Regions from separate parts of the Granulicatella sp. zg-ZJ genome, predicted to be linked through region 2. Evidence: predicted binding sites of a transcription regulator. Region 2 holds the regulator's gene; each other region holds the start of a gene.
What was found. Region 2 encodes Rex, which represses fermentation and respiration genes when NADH is low (regulators of the CRP and FNR family bind a similar motif). Its sites were predicted from a motif close to TTGTGAANTANTTCACAA; they were not measured.
Positions count from the first base shown of each region.

Region 1 (6,238 bases), on a different contig from region 2:
GAAAAAATTGGCTTTTTATTTTCTGGATAGTATATTATTTGAACTGGTAAATCTTTTAATTGTAAATGAAGAAGAGATAATACTTTTTCTTCTTTTTGTTTTAGTATTTCTGGTACTAAAACACTAATACGTTGAGTAGTAAAAATATTTTCCTCATTTTCTATCGAAAAAGGTAGCCGCTTCATATAATGTTCATTGATTGTTCCTATATTTACGTATTCCCCTGTTTGATTGTCTAATTTTATACGACCCATTCTGATATATTCCGCATTAGCTGTTTTCTCTAATTCAACAAATAGCTGACCTAGTTTCTCTCCTAATGTGTCATTCCCTTGTAATCTATCTTGAAATTCTGATGAAACAAAAGTATAGTTTGATAATGTCATGTATTGCTGTTGTTGTTCATACATCTGTCTAATTTGAATATCATGATAAAGTTGTTTTATATGAGAAACCATTGATGGCAATAATGCTATTAAACCTATAAAAACAAAAAACTTCAAAAGATAACTAAATCGGATAGATAATTTAAAATGCAAGAAATTTTTCAATAAACGTGAAATACTTATTTTTCTGATTAAGATAAATGATACTCCCGAAAGACACATACAACTAAACAATAAACAAAATTGCCAGCATAATAATGCTATAAAATGTTTGAAACTGCTATTTGGAATAAGTATAATTGCTATGGTTGATACCGTAAAAATATTCACAATAGAAAATAACACTACTCTTTTATTTAGCTCTAACCAAATATGAATTGATTTCACACCAAGAAGTTTCATCATTCCAATTTCACGTAAACGAGAAATCGGATAGAAAACACTAACTAAACTAAATATCGCAAAAGCAATGACTAATAAAAAGGCTCCAATAATAAATAATGTCCCCTCATCATATCCTTTTTCATACAAAGGTTTCAACAAGCTATCTTTTGATACACCGAATACGTTGGCTAATTCCTGATAAATCATTTCTTTATCCGCTACTTTGCCTATAAATTGATACTCACCATCACTAGAAATCAATTTATGTTGTTGATAAAGATTATCTAGTGTTAATAGTTGTAATTTATCATCATTAAACAAGTCCCGAATGATTCCAATTTGATTTGACATATTTGTATCATAAGTAGCAATAATTTGATTGTTTTTGATTACTTTTTCACCGGACAACATATCAATATCTAATGCATTGAAATAGTCTTCACGAAAAACCCCTGATTTATACATCATATCCACATTATTTTCAAATACTATATCTGTTCTTAAAAAACTCACTTTATATGTCTGTGACAATTCTTCTAGTTTCTTTATCATTTCTTCAACATCGACTGATGAGTGATAGACGTGAAAAGCATTTGCATCTACTCCATTAAATTGTTCATCCATTTTTCTATGGTCCATTATTTGTTGGTGGAGCATAAACATTACACATAAAAAGATAGACATAACAAACAATAAGCTAGTTAGTATCTTCTTCATTTTTATTCCTCCTTTTAAACCGACTTGTTATCATAGCAAAAGTATTTCAATGTTGTTCAATATATTATATGTATATATTAACATTATATGTTAAGTGTTGTAAAACGTTTATATAACAATCTATCATAAGATATAAGCCTACATCGTGTTAATCGTTTTCCCTACAATCACGATATATTTGTTCTGTTTAAAATAATGTCATAACAGCAATAACTAAAAAAGATAGTGACCTTTTAAACGGGTCACTATCTTTTTCTAGTTTAACACTATTTTATTCTTCCTGGTCTTTCGTCATAACCAAAGTAAGCATCTTCTAAAATTTCTTGCATATCAGATACCATAGCTAAACGTGGGTTTGCAGGTGTACATTGATCTTCATAAGCTAATAGCGCAATTTCTTTGGTATGAGCTTGCCATTCTTTATGGTCAACGCCTTGTCCTTTAAAGCTCATGTTAATACCAATTTTTTCGCCTAATTCATAAACGGCTTTTGCATAAGATGCAACACCTTCTTCTGGTGTACTACATGGCAATCCTAACATACGAGCAATGTCTTGATACTTCACATCAGCTTTGTAGTAATTGTATTTTGGCCATGTTGATGTTTTAGCAGGACGTGTACCATTGTAACGAATAACATACGGTAATAAGATAGCATTTGTACGTCCATGAACAGTATGGAATCGTCCACCAATTTTATGTGCCATAGAATGTGAAATACCTAGGAATGCATTTGCAAACGCCATACCAGCAATCGTTGAAGCGTTATGCATTTTTTCACGTGATTCAAAATCAGCATTTTTCACAGAGCTTTCTAAACTTTCAAAAACAAGTTTAATCGCTTGTAGCGCCAATCCGTCTGTATAGTCATTCGCAACTGTTGATACATAAGCTTCTGTTGCATGTGTTAAAACGTCCATACCTGTATCTGCTGTAACATGTGCTGGCACTGTCATCACTAACGCTGGGTCGACAATTGCAATGGTTGGTGTTAATGAATAGTCTGCAATTGGGTATTTACGATTATTTTGTTTGTCAGAAATAACAGCAAATGGTGTCACTTCAGAACCTGTACCCGATGTGGTTGGAATACCTACGTATTTTGCTTTTTTACCTAATTCAGGGAAACGGAATGCACGTTTTCTAATATCCATGAATTTTTGAACTAAATCTCTAAAATCAATGTCTGGTTGTTCATAGAACATCCACATAATTTTTGCTGCATCCATTGGTGAACCACCACCCAAGGCAATAATCGTATCTGGTTGGAATTGTTTCATCAATTCAGCACCTTTTTCAACTGTTGTAATGTCTGGATCTGGTTCAACATCAGCAAAAATTTGATACGTTACTTTATTACGACGCAAGTTTAATTGTTCAATCACTCTATCTAAGAACCCTAATTCTACCATAGCATGATCGGTTACAATCATCACACGTTCAACATCTTTCATTTTTTGTAAATATTGAATTGAATCTCTTTCAAAATAAATTTTAGAAGGTACTTTAAACCATTGCATATTATTACGACGTCTCCCTACTTTTTTAATATTAAGCAAGTTCACAGCACTAACATTGTCCCCCACAGAGTTATGTCCATAAGATCCACATCCTAATGTTAATGATGGTAAAAATGCATTGTAAACATCTCCAATACCTCCAAAAGTCGATGGAGCATTCCAAATGACACGAATTGCTTTGACACGTTTTCCAAAATTTTTCGCTAACGCTTCATCTTTTGTATGAATAGCTGCCGAATGTCCTAACCCATGAAATTCTACCATTTGTTCTGCTTTTGTCAGACCATCTTCTTGATTTTCTGATTTTAAAACAGCTAAAATTGGGGATAATTTTTCACGAGTTAATGGTTCTTTTTCGCCAACTTCTAAACATTCTGCCGCAAGAATATTTGTGTTTTCTGGCACTGTAAATCCTGCTTGTTCTGCTATCCAAATTGCTGGTTTACCAACGATATTTGCATTCAATTTAGCCCCAGCACAATTTTTACTATTTGCTTTTACACCAAAACAAAATTCTTCTAATAATGCTTTTTCTTTCTTATTGACAAAATATGTATGATACGATTTCAATTCGTTTACCATGTCTTGATAAATTTCTTTATCAATTATCACAGCTTGTTCAGAAGCACACACCATTCCATTATCGAATGATTTACTCATTACAATATCATGTGCTGCTTGTTTAACATCTGCTGTTTTTTCGACATAGGCTGGTACATTCCCAGCTCCCACACCTAATGCTGGTTTACCACAAGAGTACGCTGCTTTTACCATGGCATTTCCGCCTGTTGCTAAAATCGTTGAAATACCTTCATGATTCATCAGTGTGTTTGTTGCTTCGACTGACGGCGATTCAATCCATTGCACACATTCTTTTGGTGCCCCAGCTAAAACGGCTGCTTCTTTCACAATACGCGCTGCATGAGCTGAACTTTGTTGTGCAGAAGGATGAAAAGCAAAAATAATTGGATTTCTTGTTTTTAATGCTATCAATGCTTTAAAAATAGTTGTTGATGTCGGATTTGTTGTAGGTGTAATCCCACAAATAACACCAACTGGATCAGCAATCGCTGTAATTCCTGTCACTTCATCTTCATCAATAATACCAACTGTTTTTAAATGACGCATATTATTCACAACATGCTCACATGCAAATAAATTTTTAGTTGCTTTGTCTTCAAAAACACCTCTACCGGTTTCTTCAACAGCATGCATCGCAAGAATACCATGTTGATCCAATGCCGCAACAGATGCTTTTGCAACAATGTAATCAACTTCTTCTTGGTTTAGCTTTTTAAATTGTTCTAGTGCTTCTAACCCCTTTTTCACAAGTGTATCAATTTCTGAATAAATCGTTGTTTCGTGTTTTTCCATAAACAAAACTCCTTATATTTTTTATTTGTTAATACATTCACATGATACAATGTTTTTCATGAAAAATCAATACTAAATTTCAAAAAAAGTCTATAATAAAAGCTATTATAATTGTATACGCTTCCGTTTTTTATTGTGAATATTTTAACAAAAATAGAGAAAAATACCGATTTTTCCTTTTATATCACGGTATTTATATACTAAAAAGGTAGCGAATAATACTATCATTCGCTACCTAAAATATTATTTATGATATGTTTCTAAATCTATTTTATTTTCCCATTTATCAACAATAACACTACTCAATAATGCACCTGTTACATTAAGCATCGTTCTTCCCATGTCTACAATTGGGTCAATGCCAAAAACTGCTCCGATTTGGTTCATATAACTACCCAAACCTAATCCATTCAACGTTACTGTTGCAGCAACTGTTGCCGTTCCTGGAACACCCGCAATTCCAACAGATCCGATTGTCACAACTAAAATAAGTGTAACAATAAATGATACGTCAAGAGTTTGCCCTGTTGCCTTTGCAAGTAACACACCTAGCATCGCTGGAAATACACCTGCACAGCCATTCATTCCAATCGTTGTTCCTAGTGTTGCAATAAAACGAGCATTTTGTTTAGAAACACCCATTTGCTCTTCTAATGTATTTAGTGTATACGGTAATGTACCAACACTTGAACGAGAAGAAAATGCAAATACCATAGTACTAAATGCTTTTTTATAAAATGTGATAGGATTTAATCCATTTACAGCTAGTATAATAGCGTAAACGCCTAACATGATAAATACAGCGATATATAAACCTACAATAAAACTAAATGTACTTGAAATAACGGATACCCCATTACGAATAATCGTACTAGATACTAATGCAACAATACCATACGGCATCCATTTCAACACTGTTTTTAACATACTGTTTACAATTTCTTTCAATGCCATTAATACTGACACTGCTGGTTGAATAACTTCTGGATTTTTTTGGTTTAAGAAACGAATGGCACCCGCAACTAATGTTCCTACGATAACAACGGATACAATTTGACTATTCGTTGTCATCACACTAAAAATATTATTTGGAATTAAATCTAAGAAAAATTGAGGGAAACTTTGCGATGCAATAGTTTGCATTCTATCTGCTGTTGATTTTGTCAATTCTCCTGCAAAACCAGATGCACTTAATTGTAATAACTCTACTACACCTACTGCAACAAGTGCTGAAATAGCCGTTGTTCCAAGTAGCATCGTGAATGCTTTGATAGATAATGATTTAATATTTTCTCCGTTTACTTGTGTCACAATGTCTACAATAGATAAAAATACAATCGGTACAGCAAGTAATTGAATAAGTTTTAACACACCACTACCTAGCAATGAAAACCATACAGTAATTTCTTTTTGTGCAAACTGTGTATAATGAACACCTTGCGTACTTCCGAATAAATCAATACCCAATCCTAAAACAAGACCTAAAACTAAAGCAATTAACATACGTGTTGAAAAAGAAACTTTTTTCTTTTGTAACACTTTTAAAAAATATAAGCTCCCTAATAATACAAAAATACTTACTAATGTGATACCCTGGCTAATTTTTAAAAAATTAGTAAAAAATGCAATGTTTTCCATATCCATACTCCTTTTTAAATGTATGCTCATACATATACATAAATATAGGCAATCGCCTATTTTGTATCAGAAAATTGTTCCTCTAAAATTGATGTCACCGTTTCTATTGTCTTTATTAGTTTATGTTGTCCTTTTTCTGTTAAACAAATATAAACAGAACGTTTATCTTTTTCACACTCACAACGCTTAATGTACGCACAACATGCACTACTTTCCATT
Region 1 is NZ_WNJY01000013.1:21,862-28,099, forward strand. Features, by position in the region: gene GMA11_RS05000 (hypothetical protein) at 1-1,487, opposite strand, end outside; gene adhE (bifunctional acetaldehyde-CoA/alcohol dehydrogenase) at 1,754-4,381, opposite strand; gene GMA11_RS05010 (cation:dicarboxylate symporter family transporter) at 4,625-6,019, opposite strand; gene GMA11_RS05015 (MarR family winged helix-turn-helix transcriptional regulator) at 6,076-6,238, opposite strand, start outside.
Region 1: the regulator Rex is predicted to act here: its motif matches at 4,515-4,532, upstream of adhE (bifunctional acetaldehyde-CoA/alcohol dehydrogenase).

Region 2 (6,238 bases):
GTCTTGGTCAGGACGAACAAGGTTTAATTCATATTTCAGAATGTACACATGGATATATACAAAATGTACAAGGTTTTTTGACTTTGGGGCAAACGGTACGTGCCATGGTCATTGATGTTGATGAATATACGAAGAAAATCAGTTTGTCGTTACGTGCGTTAGAAAAAATTCCGGTTCCTAAGCAAGTGGTACGAAAGAAAAGACGGCGTGATGTTTATACTAATCAATTAGGATTTGAAACACTGCGTCAAAAATTACCTGAATGGATTGATGAAGCTCAGGAGTTAATCAATCAACAGACACATCAAGAATAATGGAGGTAGAAACATGGGAAAACATATAACATTTGATTATAAAAAAGCACTCTCTTTCTTTGGAGGGCATGAATTACGTTATTTACAATCAGCTGTATCAACAGCGAATAGAGATTTACGTGAAAAAACAGGTGCAGGTTTTGATTTTACAGGTTGGGTGGATTTACCAGAAACATACGATAAAGAAGAATTTGCACGTATTAAAGAAGCTGCTAAAAAAATTCAATCGGATTCAGATGTTTTAGTTGTGATTGGTATTGGAGGTTCATATCTAGGTGCTAAAGCAGCCATTGATTTCTTAAATCACAGTTTTTATAATTTAGACCCGAACCGTAAAACACCACAAGTATTCTTTGCAGGAAATAGTATTAGTTCAACCTATTTATATGACTTAATTGATATTATTGGTGATAGAGATTTTTCTGTGAATGTGATTTCTAAATCTGGTACAACAACCGAACCAGCGATTGCTTTCCGTGTATTTAAAGAGTTATTGATAAAAAAATATGGACAAGAAGAAGCAAAAAAACGCATTTATGCTACAACGGATGCCGCACGTGGTGCATTGAAACATGAAGCTGATGCAGAAGGTTATAAAACATTTGTTATTCCGGATAGTGTAGGTGGACGTTTCACAGTTCTAACGCCTGTGGGATTATTACCAATAGCTGTGACAGGTGCTGATATTGACGGACTGATGTCTGGTGCTAAGCAAGCAATGTTAGATTATCAAGAGGATGCTTTAGAAACAAATGAAGCGTATCAATATGCAGCAATTCGTAATATTTTATACCGTAAAGGTAAAGTGACAGAGTTATTAATTAACTATGAACCAAGTTTACAATATTTCTCTGAATGGTGGAAACAATTATTTGGTGAGTCAGAAGGGAAAGACCAAAAAGGTATTTACCCATCTAGTGCAAACTTCTCAACAGATTTACATTCATTGGGACAATACATTCAAGAGGGACAACGTAACTTGTTTGAAACAGTTATTAAAGTAGATAAACCAAGACGATCTGTTACAATCCCAGTAACCGAAGAAGATTTAGATGGATTAGGTTATTTGCAAGGAAAAGAAGTAGACTTTGTGAATACAAAAGCTTATGAGGGTACATTATTGGCTCATACTGACGGAGGTGTTCCAAACCTATTGGTTACAATTCCAGATACAAGTGCTTATACATTAGGATATTTGATGTATTTCTTTGAAATTGCGGTGGCTATTTCAGGTTATTTAAATGGTGTTAATCCATTTGACCAACCAGGAGTTGAAGCGTATAAGAAAAATATGTTTGCATTATTAGGGAAACCTGGTTTTGAAGATTTAAAAGCAGAATTAGAACAAAAATTATAAAATAGAACAAAGGTAGTGGAAAATTCGTTTTTACTACCTTTTTTCATTTGATATGATGTCTGGTACCATGCACATTAGTATTCTTTTTATAAAGGACAAACGTTTTGTACATTATTTGTTCGCATTCATGTTGATATTCGTATATATGGAATAGATATGAGTGAATTTATTTGTTATAATTAGACAAATTGATTTCTTTTTGTAGTTTTTTTCACTAAAGTATAGTAATATCAATATAGAATATTTAAGAAAACGAGGGCATTGAGATGAGTGAAAATATAAGTAAAATTCCAAATGCTACGGTTAAACGTTTACCTTTGTATCATCGTTACTTACAGTTATTATTAGACTCTGGTAAAACAAGAATCTCATCTGCTGAATTAAGTGAGATTATTAAAGTAGATAGTGCGACTATACGCCGTGATTTTTCACATTTTGGAGAACTTGGAAAACGAGGGTATGGGTATGATGTTGAGGCTTTATTAGCCTTTTTCAATAAAACATTAAATCAAGATCGACTGGCACATGTGGCGCTTGTTGGTGTTGGGAATTTAGGACATGCGTTGTTAAATTATAATTTCCAACAAAGTAATAGTGTGCGTATTAGTGCAGCGTTCGATGTGTCAAAAGACATTGTTGGTACAATTCAAAGTGGTGTACCTATATATGATATGAATGATATGGAAAAGCAGTTAAAAATACAAAAAATTGATATTATCATTTTAACGGTACCACAAACTGTTGCTCAAGAAACAGCAGAAATAGCCGTAAAAGCAGGTGTAAAAGGGATTTTAAACTTTACACCACTACGTTTATCTGTGCCAGAAGGTGTACGTGTACAAAATGTTGACTTAACAAATGAATTACAAACATTGATTTATTTCTTGGATAATGTTGAATAATATAAAATAAGGAGGAATCGTATGGCAAAAGACAAGAAAACTTTTTATTTAACAACGCCTATTTATTATCCGAGTGGGAATCTGCATATAGGGCATGCTTATACAACGGTTGCAAGTGATGCAATGATACGTTATAAAAAATTACAAGGATTTGATACTTATTTTTTAACAGGAACAGATGAGCACGGACAAAAAATCCAGCAAAAAGCGCAAGAGTCTGGAGTTACTGAAATAGAATTTGTAGATAATATTATTCATGGTATTAAATCGTTGTGGGAATTATTGGATATTTCTTATAACGATTTTATTCGTACGACACAGACAAGACATAAAGAATCTGTTCAAAAAATCTTCCAAAAATTAGTTGATAATGGAGATATTTATTTAGGTGAGTACGAAGGGTGGTATTCTGTATCTGATGAGGAATATTTTACAGAATCACAATTACAAGAAGTGTTTCGTGATGAAAACGGAAAAATGATTGGTGGTATTGCGCCGAGCGGTCATGAAGTACAACTTGTGAAAGAAGAATCCTATTTCTTTAGAATGAGTAAATATGCAGATAGATTATTGGCATATTATGAAGAACACCCAGATTTCATTCAACCAGAATCACGTCGTAATGAGATGGTTAACAATTTTATTAAACCGGGTTTAGAAGATTTAGCGGTATCGCGTACATCGTTTGATTGGGGTATTAAAGTACCAAATGATCCAAAACATGTTATTTACGTATGGATTGATGCATTATCAAACTATATTACGGCTTTAGGATATGGTTCAGATGATGAAACACTCTTTAACAAATATTGGCCAGCAGATGTGCATTTTATTGGAAAAGAAATTGTTCGTTTCCATACGATTTATTGGCCGATTATGTTAATGGCACTTGATTTACCATTACCTAAGAAAATTTTTGCACACGGTTGGTTATTGATGAAAGACGGGAAAATGTCTAAATCAAAAGGAAATGTTGTTGATCCAAATACATTAATTGAACGTTATGGATTAGACGCGTTGCGCTATTATTTATTACGTGAAGTACCATTTGGTTCAGACGGTATTTTTACACCAGAATCTTTTGTAGAACGTATTAACTATGACTTAGCAAATGATTTGGGGAATTTATTAAATCGTACGATTGCGATGATCAATAAATATTGTGGCGGTGTGATTCCAAGTTTTACACAACCTGTTTCTAATTATGATTCAGAACTGATACAAGCGTCAAAAGATATGATTGATGAAGTCGAACAAGCAATGGATAATATGCAATTTTCAGTGGCATTAACAGCTATTTGGAAATTTGTTTCTCGTACAAATAAATATATTGACGAAACAACACCATGGGCAGCAGTAAAAGACGACACAAGACAAGAGGAATTGGCACGTACAATGAACTATTTAGCAGAAAGTTTACGTATTATTGCTGTTTCTTTACAACCATTTTTAGTAGATACACCAAAACGTATTTTTGAGCAACTATGTATTGAAAATGAAACATTAAAAGATTATCCGTCTATGCACACATTTGGTGTTATTCCAGTCAACACAAAAGTTGTGGAAAAAGGAGAACCGATTTTCCCACGTTTAGATATGGATATAGAAGTTGCGTATATTAAAGAACGTATGGCAGCAGGAGCACCAGTAAAAGAAGAGGTAGAGGTTTTTGAACCTGAAAAAACAGAATTAAGTTGTCAAAAAGATGCGATTGTTTATGAAGATTTTGATAAAATTGAATTAAAAGTCGCGCAAGTTGTTGATTGTTTACGTGTTGAGGGCGCTGATAAACTATTAAAATTCAGACTAGATGCAGGTGATAAAGGAGGACATCGTCAAATACTATCTGGTATTGCGCAATGGTATCCAAATCCTGAAGAGTTTATAGGGAAAAAAGTTGTGATTGTTGCAAATTTAAAACCACGTAAACTAAGAGGGCATATTAGTCAAGGTATGATTTTATCTGCTGAGAAAGACGGTCAACTACAAGTTGTTTTTGCTCCAGAAGAATCACAAATTGGTTCAACAGTAGCATAATGAGTAAATGCAGCGTTAAACCGAACTCGGTTTAACGCTGTTCTTTTGATTAGGAGTTATCATGAAAGATTTTAAAGTAATTGATTTACATAAAACATATGGCATTAAAACTTTATTAAATGGTGTTTCATTTCATATTCGTGAAGGTGAACATATAGGACTAATTGGACAAAACGGAACTGGAAAAAGTTCTTTGATGTCTATTTTAAGTAGAGAAGATGTAGCAGATAGTGGAGAGATTGAATGTGCCAATGACTTTAGAATTGGTTATTTAAAGCAAAACCCATTTTTATCTGAGCAGGATACGGTTTTTGAAGCGGTTTATAATGGAGATGCACCTTTATTACAAGTGGTTAAACAATATGAGCAGGCTGTTTTGACACTAGAGCAAGATCCTGAAAATCCAGTTTATCAAAAACAATACACACACGCAGAGCAGCATATGACGCAAACGAATGCTTGGCAGTACGAGGTTCAAATTAAAACGATTTTAACAAAATTAGGTATTCTAGACTTAACGCAAAAAATTAGTACACTTTCGGGTGGTCAAAGAAAACGTGTGGGATTAGCTCAAGTGTTAATTGAAGAGCCTGATTTGTTACTTTTAGATGAGCCGACAAACCATTTAGATTATGAAAGTATTGAATGGCTTGAACAATATTTAGCGCAGTATAAAGGAGCATTGATTTTAGTCACGCATGATCGGTATTTTTTAGAACGTGCTGTAACCAAAATGTTTGAATTGATAAATGGAAAAATTGAGGTTTATGAGGGAAATTACGAAACGTATTTAGAGCAAAAATCTCAAAGACAAGCTATTCAAGAGCGTATGCACGCTAAAATGGAAAAATTGTATACTAGTGAATTAGCGTGGATGCGTCAAGGAGCACAAGCAAGAACGACAAAACAACAGGCACGTATTCATCGTTTTAAAGAGATTGAAGAACAAGTCAAAAATAAAGTCGAAACACAAACGATGTCATTGAATGTAGAAGGCTCACGATTAGGAAAACGTGTCTTTGAGTGTGAACAGGTTACTTTAACCGTAGGAGAACATACGGTTGTGGAAGATTTTACATATATTGTTCAAACGCATGATAGATTAGGAATTGTTGGAGAAAACGGTGTTGGTAAAACGAGCTTGCTACACGCATTTGCACAAAATCTACCCTTTACAAGTGGTTTATTTAAAGTTGGAGAAACTGTTAAAATTGCCTATTACAAACAATTATCAGACGACTTGCCAGAAGATAAACGAGTGGTTACTTATATGCAAGAAGTAGCAGAGGAAGTTGAAGTAGGACAAGGGCAAAAAATGAGTGTGACAGAATTACTGGAAACATTTTTATTTCCTCGTCATATGCATGGTGCTCTTATCGGAACATTATCGGGAGGAGAAAAAAGACGTTTATATTTATTGCAGTTGCTTATTCAAAAGCCTAATGTATTACTATTGGACGAACCAACAAATGATTTAGATATTGCGACGTTACAAGTATTGGAAGATTACTTAGACACTTTTTCCGGTGTTGTGATTGTTGTGTCACATGATAGATATTTTTTAGACAGAACAACAGATAAACTTATTGTATTAAATGGGAATGGACAATACGATACATTTATTGGAA
Region 2 is NZ_WNJY01000030.1:12,224-18,461, reverse strand. Features, by position in the region: gene GMA11_RS07955 (CvfD/Ygs/GSP13 family RNA-binding post-transcriptional regulator) at 1-314, shown strand, start outside; gene GMA11_RS07950 (glucose-6-phosphate isomerase) at 328-1,671, shown strand; gene GMA11_RS07945 (redox-sensing transcriptional repressor Rex) at 1,938-2,573, shown strand; gene metG (methionine--tRNA ligase) at 2,595-4,610, shown strand; gene GMA11_RS07935 (ABC-F family ATP-binding cassette domain-containing protein) at 4,672-6,238, shown strand, end outside.

Region 3 (6,238 bases), on a different contig from region 2:
AAAATAAACAGCAATTTTTTGATTAATATATTTTTGTTTTGTTAGTTTATGTGACATGTAATTCGTAAAGTAGTTTTCTTTTTGGAGTTGTTTAATATGAAATATACCATCAAAAGATTCTGAAATAGCTTTATGAATATCTGCAAATAAATGTTGGCTATCGGATGTTAAACGTGCTATTTTTTTGTAATCATCTTGACGATAAAAAAACAAGTAAGAATGGTTGTGAATATAATCACTGTAATAATACCGTGATAAAAGCTCATTAGACAAAGCGTTGTCACTAATATAATGACTTGTGTGAGAAAAATAATAATACCTTGAGAATACCAGTCCGATATTTTGTTACTATCAATGGTAATATTAGATACTAAATGGCGGTGAGAATATTTTTGAAAAAAGGAAATTGGTTTATTTATGGTAAGTTGATACAGATTTTCTATAATAGACAATTTACCAATATAGAATAATTGTCTAAGAAAATATTGAGCAATGAACAAAACAATGCCGTAAAAGCCTAAAATAATAGTGATGTGAATGAGTGTTTCATTAAGTTGAGTATGCTTTTTTTCAGCAATATAATCAATTGTTTTTTGAATATTAACAACGAGCAGCAAATTCAATGCTGTTCGTATTAAAATAAAAAGTAGCGTTAAAACTTGAATTTTGGTAACTTTTTGAAATTTTTGACTAGTTTTATAGAACATTTGTCAATTCCCCTTTATATTTTATTTTTTTAGGATAATACCAAAAATATAGCTGAAAATCAATGGAAGAATAACATGGAATGCTTTGAATAAAATAAATTTCTTATCAAATTCTACAACAACTTGCATATATAATAAGTGAGGTGAAAAATTGTGTTAAATAAAGACGTCATTATAAAATGGGCGAGCACTTATAAATATATATATATAGTATTTTTTATAGTTGTATCTATTAGTATAGGGATAGGGTCTGCTTTTTTTATACAAGCTCCTAAACCAACTTTAATCTCTCAAGAAACAACTGATATACAAACAGAAAAAAAGATTTATGTAGATATTAAAGGTGCTGTAAATCATGAAGGTATTTATGAAATGGCAAAAGATTCCAGAGTAAAAGATGTAGTAGAGCAAGCAGGCGGATTTACAGATAATGCAGATAGGAAAGCAGTTAATCTCGCTCAGCTTGTTTATGATGAAATGATGATTATTATTCCAAATATTGATGAACAGAATGATTTACAATCAACTAAAATCAATTTAAATACAGCAACAAAATCACAACTTATGACAATTGCGGGAATAGGTGAGAAAAAAGCGGATGCTATTTTAGAATATCGTAAACAAAAACGTCTAACGAAAATAGAAGATTTAAAACAGATAAAAGGCTTTTCCGATAGCCTCATTGAAAAAATAAAACCCTTGGTTAGTCTTTCATGCAAGGAAAATGGATATTTCTTAGTTTAACAGCCGTCATAACGGTTGTATCCTTCTTGTATGGAGGTGTATTTTGGTTTATTTTTGCGATATGGTGGGTTAGGTTATTGTGTTTTAGACATAAACAAGTATTATATCTATCTTTCATTACTGTACTTATTTTTGCATATATTTCTATACACCATCAACATAAACATAGTTCTCTTTTTGCAAATCAAACACACTATTCAGTAACATTATTTGCCAATACAGTGCGTGTGAATGGAGATACTGTGACAGCTAAAGGTGTTATTCAACAAGAGAAAATTTATTTAAAAATAAAAGCTAAAACACAAAAAGAGGCTATGTTTTGGCTGGATTTAACAGATGATATTGTGATAGAGGCAACAGGTACCTTAGAAACACTGCCATCAGCTCGTAATCCATATCAGTTTGATATGGCAAAATATATGAAAGAACAGTATTCTATTTTTTGGTCTTTCAATATCAAGGCGTATCATCTCATATCTCGTCACTTTAATATCGAAAGATTTATACAAAAACAATTAGAAGAGTATCTTCCCAATCCTTTACGAGCGTTTTTAAATGCTAGTCTATTTAAAGATGTGGAGCGTGATATTCTGGAACCCTTTCAAGAAAGTGGAATGTTATTTTTAGTATTATTATCAGGCGTACACATTCAATATATATTGATATGTCTGAAAAAATGTCTTTATAAATGTGGTTTTACACGAGAAACGGTTCAATTATTGATGATGATTTGTAGTGTTTTCGCTTGTTTAAGTCAAGTGACACTCGGTATCAAGCGTGCTTTTTTAAATGAAACAATCACAAAATCTCGTTTAGATACTCTATCGGGTTTTATGCTTATAACGATATTTATTAATCCTTACAGCGTTTTTACACTCGTTTTCCAATTAGGATTTGGTATCCCCGTTTTGTATCAAATATATCCCCATCAAAAGATGCTCAATTTCCTTTTTTCTATTCCTTTCATGAGTGCGCACTATTTTGGTGTTTTTCTATTTCCGTTCCTTTTACCTAGAAAATGGTTCAGCATCACAATGTTATGGATATGGCTAATGTCTTTAATTCCTGTATTGCTTGATCCTCTAAATACTTGTGTTAGTCTACTATTAGCATGTGTACAATGGATAAGCCGACAACCGTTCGTATTTTTTGTGACAGGACGCCTATTTGATATACAGTATGTGGCTTTAGGTATTTGTCTTATTTTGTATACAAAAGTTAAGAAAAAGTATCTCGTTTATGTACTGATGATATGTATTTTATTTGTGCAGCTACCAAAAGAGCAAGTAACAGTGCTTGATGTAGGACAAGGGAGTAGTTTATTACTTCAAACAAATGGTCAAACAGTTCTGATTGATACAGGAGGAGATGTTTTATTTCGTCCTAAACAAAAATGGAAAGAGAAAAAAAGACAATCACTAGCCCAGCGAACATTGATACCAACATTAAAAGCTTTAGGTATTTCAAAAATAAATACTGTATTTATCACGCATCAAGATAAAGATCATTGCGGTGCATTAGAAGAATTAAGAGAAAAAATACCTATTGAAAAAATTGTGTTTGGAAAAGGAGCAACTATTCGAGGAACGGATAGTGTTGTTGCCCCAAAAACATTTGATGTAGGGCATGCAACGATACAGTTACTTTACCCATTTGAAGAGGGGATAGGAAACAATGACCATTCTTTAGTTTTTTTAATGACATTCAATAAGAAAAAGTGGTTGTTGATGGGGGATGCAAGTCAACAAGTAGAGCATTCATTGTTAAGTATGTACCCATATTTACAAGCAGATATTTTAGTCGTTGGGCATCACGGGAGTAAAACATCAAGTAGTAAAGCATTTATCGAGCATATTAGACCAAGTGTCAGTATTATCTCGTGCGGAGTGAATAATCGCTTTGGTCACCCTCATCAAGAGGTACTTGATAGATTAGAAAAAACATTGATTTATCGAACAGATAAACAAGGGACAATTATGTATAAAGAAGAAAAGCAAGGGTTTGAAATAATGGTACACGATACGACAGAATGAAACAGTTTTATTTTCTGTTTTATAACACATTTCTGTAAAATGAGAAAAAAGAGTATGATTTTAATAGTGCTAAAAATCACAATAAAAATAAGGGTTATACAATTAACAACTTTTATAATAAATACTTGCTAAACTTGTTTAATAGTGTTAAAGTTGTAGATGAAGGGTCGATAAATGAATACAGTTTTGAAGTGTGTTTTATCGCCTGTAATAAACGAGCAAAGAGAGGAATAAAACATGGTAGCAAAAAAAGCAAAATTTAGTGTTGAATCATTGTTTGATACAAATAATACTGATTTTTCTATGGTACAAGTTTTAGATGAAGAAGGAAAAGTTGTAAATCCTGATTTATTACCTGATTTATCAGATGACGAATTAGTAGGATTGATGACAGATATGGTATGGTCACGTATTTTACATGAGCGTTCAACAGCATTGAATAGACAAGGACGTTTAGGATTTTATGCACCAACTGCAGGTCAAGAAGCAAGTCAATTAGGAAGTATTGCTGCGATTGAAAAAGAAGACGTATTATTACCTGGATACCGTGATGTACCACAGTTGATTAAACATGGTTTACCTTTACATCAAGCATTCTTATGGTCAAGAGGTCACGCAGCAGGAAATGTGTATCCAGAAACATTAAAAGCATTACCACCACAAATTATTATTGGTGCGCAATATGTACAAGCTGCAGGTGTCGCTTTAGGTTTAAAAATGCGTGGTAAACAAGCTGTTGCTGTTACATATACAGGAGATGGAGGTTCTTCACAAGGTGACTTCTATGAAGGAATTAACTATGCTGGAGCATACAATGCACCTGCTATCTTCTTTATCCAAAATAATGGTTGGGCAATTTCAACACCACGTTCTTTACAAACAAAAGCAACAACATTAGCACAAAAAGCTGTTGCAGCAGGTATTCCAGGTATCCAAGTTGACGGAATGGATATTTTAGCTGTATATGCTATTACGAAAAAAGCACGTGAATATGCAGTAGCAGGAAATGGTCCAGTATTGATTGAAACAATTTGTTATCGTTTTGGTCCACATACTCTATCAGGAGATGATCCAACACGTTATCAACCAGAAGGTGTTCAAGATGAGTGGCAAAAGAAAGATCCACTTATCCGTTTCCGCAAATATTTAGAAGCAAAAGGATTATGGTCTAAAGAAAAAGAAGACGAAGTTATCGAAGCAACAAAAGAAGAAATTAAAGAAGCTGTTAAATTGGCAGATCAAGAGCCTAAACAAAAAGTTTCTGATTTCTTGAAAAATATGTTTGAAACACCAACAAGAGATATTCAAGAACAAATTGAAAAATTTGAAGCAAAGGAGAATAAATAATCATGGCACAAAAAACAATGATTCAAGCGATTACGGACGCTTTAGCACATGAATTAGAACGTGATCCAAATGTATTGATTTTTGGGGAAGACGTTGGTAAAAACGGTGGGGTTTTCCGTGCTACTCAAGATTTACAAGATAAATTTGGAGAAGACCGTGTTTTCAATACACCATTAGCAGAATCAGGTATTGGTGGTTTAGCCATTGGTTTAGCATTAGAAGGATACCGTCCAGTTCCTGAAATTCAATTTTTAGGTTTTATTTTTGAAGTAATGGATTCAGTTGTAGCACAAGCGGCACGTACACGTTACCGTATGAGTGGCACACGTACAATGCCAATTACTTTCCGTGCACCTTTTGGTGGTGGTGTGCATACACCAGAATTACACTCTGATAATTTAGAAGGATTATTAGCACAATCTCCAGGGATTAAAGTTGTTATTCCAAGTAATCCGTATGATGCAAAAGGATTGATGATTGCTTCAATTCGCGATAACGATCCAGTTATTTTCTTAGAACACATGAAATTATACCGCTCATTCCGTGAGGAAGTGCCAGATGAAGAATACATCGTACCAATCGGTAAAGCATCTGTTCCAGTTGAAGGAACTGATGTATCTGTTATTACATACGGTGCAATGGTACGTGAAGCAATGAAAGTAGCAGAAAAATTAGCAAAAGAAAATATTTCTGTTGAAGTTGTAGACTTACGTACAGTATCTCCATTGGACTTAGACACAATCTTAACATCAGTTAAGAAAACAGGACGTGTTGTTGTTGTTCAAGAAGCACAACGTCAAGCAGGTATTGGTGCAATGGTTATGGCTGAAATTGCAGAGCGTGCTGTTCTACATTTAGAAGCGCCAATTGGTCGTGTCGCAGCTCCAGATACAATTTTCCCATTTGGTCAAGCAGAGCATGACTGGTTACCAAATGCGAACGATATTGAAGAAAAAGTAAGAGAAGTTTATAATTTCTAATTCAGAAAGAGAAAGATGTGCAAACATTTTTCTCTTATCTATTAATAAATGTCTAAAAAAGAAAGGATAATAAACATGGCATTCCAATTTAAATTACCAGATATTGGTGAAGGTATTCATGAAGGTGAGATTGTGAAATGGCATATTGCTGTTGGCGATACAATCAACGAAGATGACACCTTATTAGAAGTACAAAATGATAAATCAGTTGAAGAAATTCCTTCTCCTGTAACAGGGAAAGTATTAACTATTTTAGTTGAAGAAGGTGTTGTTGCAACTGTTGGACAAGTTTTAGTTGAAATTGAAGCAGAGGGACATGAAGGTGGCGAAACAGCATCAGCACCGGTTGAAGCAGCACCTGCTCCAGAAGCACCAAAATCACAAGAACAAGTAAAACCATCAGCTCCAACTGGTGCTCCAAGTAAAA
Region 3 is NZ_WNJY01000016.1:2,574-8,811, reverse strand. Features, by position in the region: partial or broken gene GMA11_RS05585 (ABC transporter transmembrane domain-containing protein) at 1-707, opposite strand, end outside; gene GMA11_RS09520 (helix-hairpin-helix domain-containing protein) at 861-1,451, shown strand; gene GMA11_RS05575 (ComEC/Rec2 family competence protein) at 1,421-3,484, shown strand; gene pdhA (pyruvate dehydrogenase (acetyl-transferring) E1 component subunit alpha) at 3,722-4,831, shown strand; gene GMA11_RS05565 (alpha-ketoacid dehydrogenase subunit beta) at 4,834-5,811, shown strand; gene GMA11_RS05560 (2-oxo acid dehydrogenase subunit E2) at 5,887-6,238, shown strand, end outside.
Region 3: the regulator Rex is predicted to act here: its motif matches at 3,549-3,566, upstream of pdhA (pyruvate dehydrogenase (acetyl-transferring) E1 component subunit alpha).